Regions from separate parts of the Pseudomonas sp. MRSN 12121 genome, predicted to be linked through region 3. Evidence: predicted binding sites of a transcription regulator. Region 3 holds the regulator's gene; each other region holds the start of a gene.
The links. The regulator FliA, encoded in region 3, starts transcription of late flagellar genes. The targets are predictions, from matches to a motif close to CTAAAGTTTNNNNNNNNNNNGCCGNTAA.

Region 1 (3,276 bases), 550 kb from region 3:
CTTCTCGGCTTCGATCGCGGCGTTGAGCGACAGCAGGTTGGTCTGGTCGGCGACCTTGACGATGGTCACCACCACCTGGTTGATGTTGCCGGCCTTCTCGTTGAGGATCGCCAGCTTGGCGTTGACCAGGTCGGCCGCGCCCATCACCGAGTGCATGGTGTCTTCCATCCGCGCCAGGCCCTGCTGGCCGGAACCGGCGAGCACCGAAGCCTGGTCGGCGGCGCTGGAAACTTCGGTCATGGTGCGCACCAGGTCGCGGGAGGTGGCCGCGATCTCCCGTGAGGTGGCGCCGATTTCGGTGGTGGTCGCCGCGGTCTCGGTGGCGGTCGCCTGCTGCTGCTTGGAGGTGGCGGCAATCTCGGTGACCGAAGTGGTGACCTGGACCGAGGAACGCTGCGCCTGGGACACCAGGGAATTGAGTTCGCTCATCATGTCGTTGAAGCCGGTTTCCACGGCGCCGAACTCGTCCTTGCGCTCCAGGTTCAGGCGGCGGGTCAGGTCGCCCGTGCGCATCACCTCGAGGATCTGCACGATACGGTTCATCGGCGACATGATCGCGCGCATCAGCAACAGGCCGCACAGGCCGGCCACCAGCACGGCCACCAGCAGGGAAACGCCCATGCTGATCTTGGCCGCGGCCACGGCGTCGTCGATCTGCGCCGCCGCCGAATCGGCCACCGCCTTGTTCTCGTCGATGATGTCGTTGAGCTTCATCCGGCCGGTGACCCAGGCGGGGGTCAACTGCTCGTTGAACAGCTTCACCGCGTCGTCTTCCTTGTTGCGCACATGCAGGTCGAGCACGGCGGCCTGGACCTGGAGGAAGTGCTCGTGCAACTTCTCGAACTCATCGAATTCGTTCTGGTCCTGCCGGGTGGTGATGGTGCTCTTGTAGCTGGCCAGGTATTGCCTCAGGCGCAGCTCGAAGCTCTTGAAGTTCGCCTCGTCCTCGGCGGTGATCCCCTGGCCTTCCTTCATGCCGATGAGTTCCTGGGTGTGCAGGTAACTGTCGACCCATGCGCCGCGGATCATGGAACTGAAATAGCTCCCGGGAATGGCATCGGAACGCATGCGCTCTTCACCCGCTTCGATCTTCAGCAGGCGGGAGTACGAGGTTATGACCATCAGCAACATGATGGTGATAATCACCGCAAAGCTCGCCAAAATGCGTTGGCGCAACGTCCAGTTCTTCACAGTCAGTCCTCGGGGCCATTCAAATGGTGGGGAGTATAGCCGAGGGCGTGCCATCCTTAATCAGCGTGTTGCGCACCACGTCTCACTCAGAGCGAAAGGCAGGGTTCACTCCGGACGGCTACTTTCCGTCAGATGAGTCTGACGCCGCCAGTGGCGTTTCGGCAAAATCGGGAGCCATTTCAGCCATCGCAGAGGGCGCACCCGGCATTCGTCCCGACGCGCCCGACAGCCATCAGGCACTGGCCTGGCGAACCTGCTTTTCCAGTTCGAGCTTCAACCCCGGTTCCAGCTTGAGCTGACGCGCCAGCTCATTCAGGTAAGCCTTCTCCATGAAGTTTTCCTCGTCCACCAGCATCACGCTGGCGACGTACATTTCCGCGGCCATTTCCGGCGTGCCGGCGGCCCGTGCCACATCCACCGGGTCCAGGGGCTTGTTGAGCTCGGCGTGCAACCAGCGCTGCAGCTCCTGATCATTGTCCAGGCGGGTGAATTCGCCCTCGATCAAGGCCCGCTCGCGCTCATCGATATGGCCATCGGCCTTGGCCGCCGCCACCAGCGCCTTGAGGATCGCCTGGCTGTGCTGCTCGACCTGTTGCGCAGGCAGGCGGTCGAGAGTCTGCGGCTCGGTCCGGGGTGCACCGGCCTGCTGCGCCTGCCAGTTGCCGTAGGCCTTGTAGGCGATCACCCCCAGTGCCGCCAGGCCGCCGTAGGTCAGGGCCTTGCCACCGAACTTGCGGGCTTTCTTGTTGCCCAGCAGCAAGCCCATGGCCCCGGCGGCCAGCGCGCCGCCACCGGCCCCGGACAACAGGCTGCCCAGCCCGCCGGAATTGCCGCCGAGCAAGCCGCCCAACGCGCCTTTGTCGGCGTCGGAGGCCTTGTTCGGCTGCGCGCCGGCCTTGTTCTGCAACAGCTCCTGGCCGGACTTGAGCAATTGGTCGAGTAATCCACGGGTATTCATACAAACCTCCAGACAGGTGAGTCGAGGGAACAGATAAGGCCACCAGCCTAGATCGAAGTGCCCGGCGCCTGGGTCCGAGTGTGCTTCCAGATGTTGCTTCGCCTCGGGCCATCGAGGTCGTGGACAGCCATTCGATTAAAGCGATATATACTCGAAAACATCGATAAAAGCGCCAGCCTGGTGATTACCCATGATGACCCTGCGCCAGATCCGTCATTTCATCGCCGTGGCCGAGACCGGCTCGATCTCGGCCGCCGCCCAGGCGGTGTTCATCTCCCAGTCGACCCTGACCCTGGCGATCCAGCAACTGGAGCAGGAAATCGGCGTCGGCCTGTTCAACCGCCACGCCAAGGGCATGACCCTGACCCACCAGGGCCACCAGTTCCTGCGCCAGGCGCACCTGATCCTGGCTACCGTCGACAACGCCAAGCGCAGCCTGCAACAGAGCACCGACCAGGTCGCCGGCCAGTTGACCGTCGGCGTGACCAGCCTGGTGGCCGGTTATTACCTGGCGGATCTGCTCACGCGTTTCCAGCGCGCCTATCCGAACGTGGAGATCCGCGTGATGGAGGACGAGCGCCCCTACATCGAACACCTGCTGGTGAGCGGCGAAATCGACGTCGGGGTGCTGATCCTCTCCAATCTCGAGGACCGCCATGCCCTGCAGACCGAAGTCCTGACCCACTCCCCGCACCGCCTGTGGCTGCCGGCCCAGCATCCGCTGCTGGAACACGACAGCATCAACCTGGCGGATGTCGCCCGCGAGCCGCTGATCCAGCTCAATGTCGATGAAATGGACCGCAACGCCCAGCGCCTGTGGTCCGGCGCCGGCCTGCAGCCGCGCGTCACCCTGCGCACCGCCTCCACCGAAGCGGTGCGCAGCCTGGTGGCCGCCGGGCTCGGGGTGTCGATCCAGCCGGACATGACCTACCGCCCCTGGTCGCTGGAGGGCGACATCATCGAGGCCCGGCCCATCGCCGACCTGAGCCAGACCCTCGACGTCGGCCTGGCCTGGCGCCGCGGCACGGCCCGGCCGGCGCTGGTCGACCCGTTCCTGACCGTGGCGCGCGAGCAGCCCCATGGCGGACGCAAGCCATCTATTTAATCGAACGCCGCTTTCAGTATTT
Region 2 (3,276 bases), 2.7 Mb from region 3:
GCGATGGCGATCCTGACCTAGATGCGGAACTGCCCCACCAGCTTGCCCAGGCGCTGCCCGAGGTCCGCCAGGCTGCGTGAGGTCTGGGCGCCGAGCTGGGTCTCGTCGGCGACGCTGTCCACTGCCACCGCGATCTGATGCACGCTGCGGTTGATCTCTTCGGCCACCGCGGTCTGCTCTTCGGCGGCGCTGGCGATCTGCGCGTTCATCGAGTTGATGGTGCCGATCAACTGCGCCATGGCATCCAGCGACGCCCCGGCCTCGTTGGCCTGGTGCGAGGTGCCGTCGCCGGCATCGCTGGAGCGGCGCATGGCTTCCACCGCGGTGCGCGTGCCCTGTTGCAGGCGGTCGATCATGCCCTGGATTTCCTGGGTGCTCTGCTGGGTGCGGCTGGCGAGTGCCCGGACCTCGTCGGCCACCACCGCGAACCCGCGCCCGGCCTCACCGGCCCGCGCCGCCTCGATGGCCGCGTTGAGGGCCAGCAGGTTGGTCTGCTCGGCGATCGAGCGGATCACATCCAGCACGCTGACGATCGACGCCACGTCCTTCTGCAGGCTGTCCAGGGAGGTGCCGCTGCTGCGGATGTCGCTGACCAGGGCATGGATCTGCTGGATGCTGCCGTCCACCACGCGCTTGGCCGCCTGGCCTTCCTCGTCGGTCTGCTGCGCCGCCACCGCCGCGCCCTGGGCACTGCGCGCCACTTCCTGGGCGGCCGAGGACATTTGGTTGATCGCCGTGGCCACCTGGTCGGTCTCGTGGCGCTGACGCTCCATCGCCTGCTCGGAACGCTGCGCCTGCTCGGACACCTGGGTCACCAGGCCGGTCAACTGGCCGGTCATCTCGGTGATCTGCCGCACCAGGCCGTGGATCTTGTCGACGAAACGGTTGAAGGAGCCGGCCAGATCCCCCAGTTCGTCCTGGCTGGTGATTGCCAGGCGCCGGGTCAGGTCGCCCTCGCCGGCGGCGATATCGTCGAGGTTGAGCTTCATCAGGTTCAGCGGCCGCAGGATGGTGTTGGCCACCAGCATGCCGAGGGCGGCGATCACCAGCAGCACCACCACGGCGATGCCGACGATGCTCAGGACCATGCCGCGCATGCGCTGGTTGACGCTGGCCTCGACCTCGGCCACCTGGGCGTCGATGCCGTCCAGGTTCACCGACGAGCCGACCACCAGGTCCCACTTGGCCAGGTATTCGGTGTAGCCCAGCTTCGGCACCAGCACGTCGCTGCCCGGCTGGGTCGAGCTGTACTGCACATAGTGGGTGCCGTCCTTGCCGACCTTGACCAGCTCGCGGTTGACGTACACGCCGTTGGGGTCGCGGTTGTCCTTGAAGCTCTTGCCGACGCCGTCCGGGCTGTTGCCCTTGAACAGGCGCACCGTCTCGGAGTCGTAGCCGAAGAAGTAACCGTCCTTGCCGTAGGTGATGTTCGACAGCAGCTTCACCACCTGGGCGCGAGCCGCCGTATCGCCGGGCGCCGCCGCGTCGTAGAGCGGGCGGATGGTGCTCAGGGCGACTTCCACATAGCTCTGCAGGGTGGTCTTGGCCTCGCCGAGCAGGCGCTGGCGGGTCTCGTCCACCTCCTTGCGCGCCTGTTCCCTGAGCATGAAGACCGTGGTCAGGCTGATGACCAGCGCGAACAGCAGGACCGGGAGGACCGCGAGGGCCAGGACTTTGCCCTTCAGACTTAGGCGCATAGGAGGTTCACTCTTGATTTTGTTGGCGTGATACCGCCTTAACGGCACGCCGGATCAAAAGTTGAGCAGCGAAGGATCTGTGGACACGCAGTGTCCCTGAGATTTTTCGCGAGCAAGCTTCGCTCCTACAGGCAAGGCCCTTGTAGGAGCGAAGCTTGCTCGCGATGAAGACAGCACGGTGCCGCTGAAGCCCCGCAGGCTCAGAGCACCATCGCCGCCACCCAGCCAAAGGCCAGCAGCGGCAGGTTGTAGTGCAGGAAGGTCGGGACCACGGTGTCCCAGATATGGTGGTGCTGGCCGTCGATGTTCAGGCCGGAGGTCGGCCCCAGGGTCGAGTCCGAAGCCGGCGAACCGGCATCGCCCAGGGCGCCGGCGGTGCCGACGATGCAGACGATCGCCAGCGGGCTGAAGCCCAGTTGCACGCACAGCGGCACGAAGATGGTCGCCAGGATCGGCACCGTGGAGAACGACGAGCCGATGCCCATGGTCACCAGCAGCCCCACCAGCAGCATCAGCAACGCGCCCACGCCCTTGCTGTGACCGATCCAGCTGGCCGAGGATTCCACCAGCCCCTTCACCTCGCCGGTGGCCTTCATGACCTCGGCGAAACCGGCGGCGGCGATCATGATGAAGCCGATCATCGCCATCATCTTCATGCCTTCGGTGAACAGGTCGTCGGTCTCGCGCCAGCGCACGATGCCCGACACCGAGAAGATCAGGAAACCGGCCAGCGCCCCGATAATCATCGAGTCCAGCAACAGCTGGATGACGAAGGCCGCCACGATCGCCAGGCCCGCCACCAGCAGCGTGCGCGGGTTGTACTGCACCGTCACCTGCTCGACCTTCTCGATCAGTTCCAGGTCGTACACGCGCTTCTTGCGGTAGCTGACAAAGGCCAGCAACAGGCCGAAGACCATGCCCAGCGCCGGGATGCCCATGGCATGGGTGACGTTGATATCGCTGACGTCCACGCCGCTGCGGGCGACGTTGGCCAGCAGGATCTCGTTGAGGAAGATGTTGCCGAAGCCCACCGGCAGGAACATGTACGGGGTGATCAGGCCGAAGGTGATGACACAGGCGATCAACCGCCGGTCCAGTTGCAGCTTGCTCAGCACATACAGCAGCGGCGGCACCAGCAGCGGGATAAAGGCGATATGGATCGGCAGGATGTTCTGCGACGCGATGGCCACCACCCACAACAGGCCGATCAACAGCCATTTGACGCTGCCGCCACCCTGGCTGTCCTGGCGGTCCACCAGCAGCAGGATCTTGTCCGCCAGGGCGTGGGCCAGGCCGGACTTGGCGATCGCCACCGCGAACGCGCCGAGCAAGGCGTAGGACAAGGCCACGGTCGCCCCGCCGCCCAGGCCGTTGTTGAACGCCTTGAGCGTCGCCTCGATCCCCAGGCCGCCGGTCAAGCCTCCCACCAGCGCGCCCACGATCAGCGCGATCACCACATGCACGCGGGACAGGCTGAGGATCAGCATCACGCCAACCGCGGCAATTACTGCATTAATCATCGTTACCTCATGGCACTGCGACGGGAAAACGCCGCCAAGGAAATGAGTCCGGCCAGAGG
Region 3 (3,276 bases):
TTTTTGCGGATCTTTTTCAGCGAGGATCGCCGCGCGGTCATGTTCGATGCCGGCAAAACGATCGACCTGGCTGGCCATCAGAACCAGTTTGAGCAGGTTGCTCTCGACTTCGGTGACCAGTTGGGTCACGCGCTTGATCACCTGGCCGGTCAGGTCCTGGTAGTCCTGTGCCAGCAGGATGTCATTGAGGTTGCTCGATACAGCGCGCGTCTCCTGCTCGCTGCGGGTCAGGAAACCATCCACACGGCGGGCCAGATCGCGGAACTCGTCGGCACCCAGCTCGCGGCGCATGAAACGCCCCCAGTCGGCACTCAGGGCCTGGGCTTCGCTGCTCAGGCCGTTGACCAACGGGGTGGCGCTCTCGACCAGGTCCATGGTGCGGTTGGCCGCGGCCTCGGTCAGCTTGACCACATAGGACAGGCGCTCGGTGGCATCGGTGATCTGCGACACTTCCTCGGCTTGCGGCATATGCGGGTCAATCTGGAAATTGACGATGGCGCTATGCAGTTCGCGAGTGAGCTTGCCGACCTCCCGGTACAGGCCGCGGTCACGGGTCTGGTTGAGCTCATGGATCAGTTGCACTGCTTCGCCGAACTTGCCTTTTTCCAGGCTGTCGACCAGTTCCACTGCGTGTTTTTTCAGGGTCGACTCAAAGTCGCCCAATGAAGATTCGTTGTGCTCCATAGCTCCCCCCGTGGCGGAATGGTTCCACACATCAACCGATGCGTTCGAAGATCTTCTCGATCTTCTCTTTCAACGCCTGGGCCGTGAAGGGCTTGACCACATAACCGTTTACCCCGGCCTGGGCCGCTTCGATGATCTGTTCGCGCTTGGCCTCGGCGGTCACCATGAGTACCGGCAGGTGCTTGAGTTTTTCATCGGCGCGCACATGGCGCAGCAGATCGATACCGGTCATGCCGGGCATGTTCCAGTCCGTTACCAGAAAGTCGATGCTTCCGCTGTTGAGAACCGGAATGGCGGTGGTGCCATCGTCAGCCTCGACCGTGTTGGTGAAACCCAGGTCACGCAACAGGTTTTTTATGATCCGCCGCATCGTTGAGAAGTCATCAACGATGAGGATTTTCATGTTCTTGTCCAATTCGACCTCCAAGCAGTCTTAAACGCGCCCAGCAGCTGGACGCGCCATTCAATCAATCAGGCAGAGCACTCAACGACTGCATGGAATACACACCGCAAGACCGACAACGTCGTGCCAGTCTCGTCCGCAGTGTCCCCACACTGCCTGTCAGCGCGCTCGCCACTCCCCCAAACGCCCCCGCAAACGGGCCGCGCACTGGCTGTGTAACTGGCTGACCCGCGATTCGCTGACCCCCAGGACCTCACCGATTTCCTTGAGGTTCAGCTCTTCGTCGTAGTACAGCGCCAAGACCAGTCGCTCACGCTCCGGCAAATTGGCAATCGCGTCCGCCAGAGCGGCCTGGAAACGTTCGTCCTCCAGGTCGCGCGACGGCTCGAGATGAGCACTCGCGCCATCCTCATGCAGCCCTTCATGCTCGCCGTCCTGTAACAGGTCGTCGAAGCTGAACAGGCGACTGCCCAAGGTGTCGTTCAAAATCCCGTAATAATCATCGAGACTCAATTGAAGTTCGGCCGCAACTTCATGATCTTTAGCGTCGCGACCGGTTTTAGCTTCAATTGCACGGATCGCGTCGCTCACCATGCGGGTATTGCGGTGTACCGAGCGCGGCGCCCAGTCACCCTTGCGGACCTCGTCGAGCATCGCCCCACGGATACGGATACCGGCGTAGGTCTCGAAACTCGCGCCCTTGCTCGCGTCGTACTTGGTCGATACCTCGAGCAGGCCGATCATGCCAGCCTGGATCAGGTCCTCGACCTGCACGCTGGCCGGCAGGCGCGCCAGCAGGTGATAGGCAATACGCTTGACCAGGGGCGCGTAGCGCTCGATCAGTTCGTACTGGCTGTCGCGTGCCGACTTTTTGTAAAGGTTGTAGCCGCTGGCGCTCATAGCACCGGCCCTGCTGTCTGATGCACTAGCCGCTCGACGAAAAATTCAAGATGCCCACGTGGATTGGCCGGCAACGGCCAGGTATCGACTTTCTGTGCAATGGCCTTGAAGGCCAGCGCGCACTTCGAACGGGGGAATGCCTCATAGACCGCACGCTGCTTCTGCACGGCCTTGCGCACGCATTCGTCGTAAGGCACGGCACCGACATATTGTAGGGCGACGTCGAGGAAGCGATCCGTGACCTTGGTCAACTTGGCGAACAGGTTGCGGCCTTCCTGCGGGCTCTGCGCCATGTTGGCGAGCACGCGGAAGCGGTTCATGCCGTAGTCGCGGTTGAGCAGCTTGATCAGCGCGTAGGCGTCGGTGATTGAGGTCGGCTCGTCGCAGACCACCAGCAACACTTCCTGCGCGGCGCGGACAAAGCTGACCACCGAGTCGCCGATGCCGGCGGCGGTATCGATCACCAGGACATCGAGGTTGTCGCCGATGTCGCTGAACGCCTGGATCAAGCCGGCATGCTGCGCCGGGCTCAGGTGCACCATGCTCTGGGTGCCGGATGCCGCGGGCACGATGCGGATGCCGCCCGGCCCTTGCAGCAGTACGTCGCGCAGCTCGCAGCGGCCTTCGATGACATCGGCGAGGGTCCGTTTGGGCGTCAGCCCCAACAGCACGTCGACATTGGCCAGGCCCAGGTCGGCGTCCAGCAGCATGACGCGCCGGCCGAGCTCCGCTAGGGCCAGGGACAAGTTCACTGACACGTTAGTCTTGCCGACGCCACCTTTGCCGCCGGTCACCGCGATCACCTGTACGGGATGCATGCTGCCCATGTTCTTTCTTTACCTTGTCTTACTTAGACGGGGCCACATAACTGGCTGCGCGTTCACCAACGGAACAATGCCTGGCAGACCATCGATGTAGGTACATTGCAATCTTTTCATGATTCCCTCAGCCAACCCGCTTGGTCGGGTTGTGGTAGAGGTCAGCGAACATGTCGGCCATGGCTTCCTCGCTGGGTTCTTCCTGCATCTGCACGCTCACCGCGCGACTGACCAGCTGGTGACGACGCGGCAAGTGCAGGTCATCCGGAATCCGCGGACCATCGGTCAGGTAGGCGACAGGCAGTTCGTGACCGATGGCCAGGCTCAACACTTCGCCAAGACTGGCGGTTTCATCCAGTTTAGTCAGGATGCAGCCGGCCAGCCCGCAGCGCTTGTAGCTGTGGTATGCGGCGGTTAGAACCTGTTTCTGGCTGGTGGTTGCCAGGACCAGATAATTTTTTGCCCGGATGC

Region 1: TO66_RS05675 (methyl-accepting chemotaxis protein) is a predicted target of FliA. The motif match lies at 1,347-1,374, and genes of this name have one in related genera.
Region 2: TO66_RS20735 (methyl-accepting chemotaxis protein) is a predicted target of FliA. The motif match lies at 1,736-1,763, and genes of this name have one in related genera.

What each region holds. Positions count from the first base shown of each region.
Region 1 is NZ_CP010892.1:1,269,588-1,272,863, reverse strand. Features, by position in the region: gene TO66_RS05675 (methyl-accepting chemotaxis protein) at 1-1,191, opposite strand, end outside; gene TO66_RS05670 (tellurite resistance TerB family protein) at 1,424-2,149, opposite strand; gene TO66_RS05665 (LysR family transcriptional regulator) at 2,340-3,254, shown strand.
Region 2 is NZ_CP010892.1:4,559,922-4,563,197, forward strand. Features, by position in the region: gene TO66_RS20735 (methyl-accepting chemotaxis protein) at 18-1,697, opposite strand; gene TO66_RS20740 (Na+/H+ antiporter family protein) at 1,898-3,214, opposite strand.
Region 3 is NZ_CP010892.1:1,816,702-1,819,977, reverse strand. Features, by position in the region: gene TO66_RS08260 (protein phosphatase CheZ) at 1-684, opposite strand, end outside; gene TO66_RS08255 (chemotaxis response regulator CheY) at 716-1,087, opposite strand; gene fliA (RNA polymerase sigma factor FliA) at 1,247-1,987, opposite strand; gene fleN (flagellar synthesis regulator FleN) at 1,984-2,814, opposite strand; gene flhF (flagellar biosynthesis protein FlhF) at 2,933-3,276, opposite strand, start outside.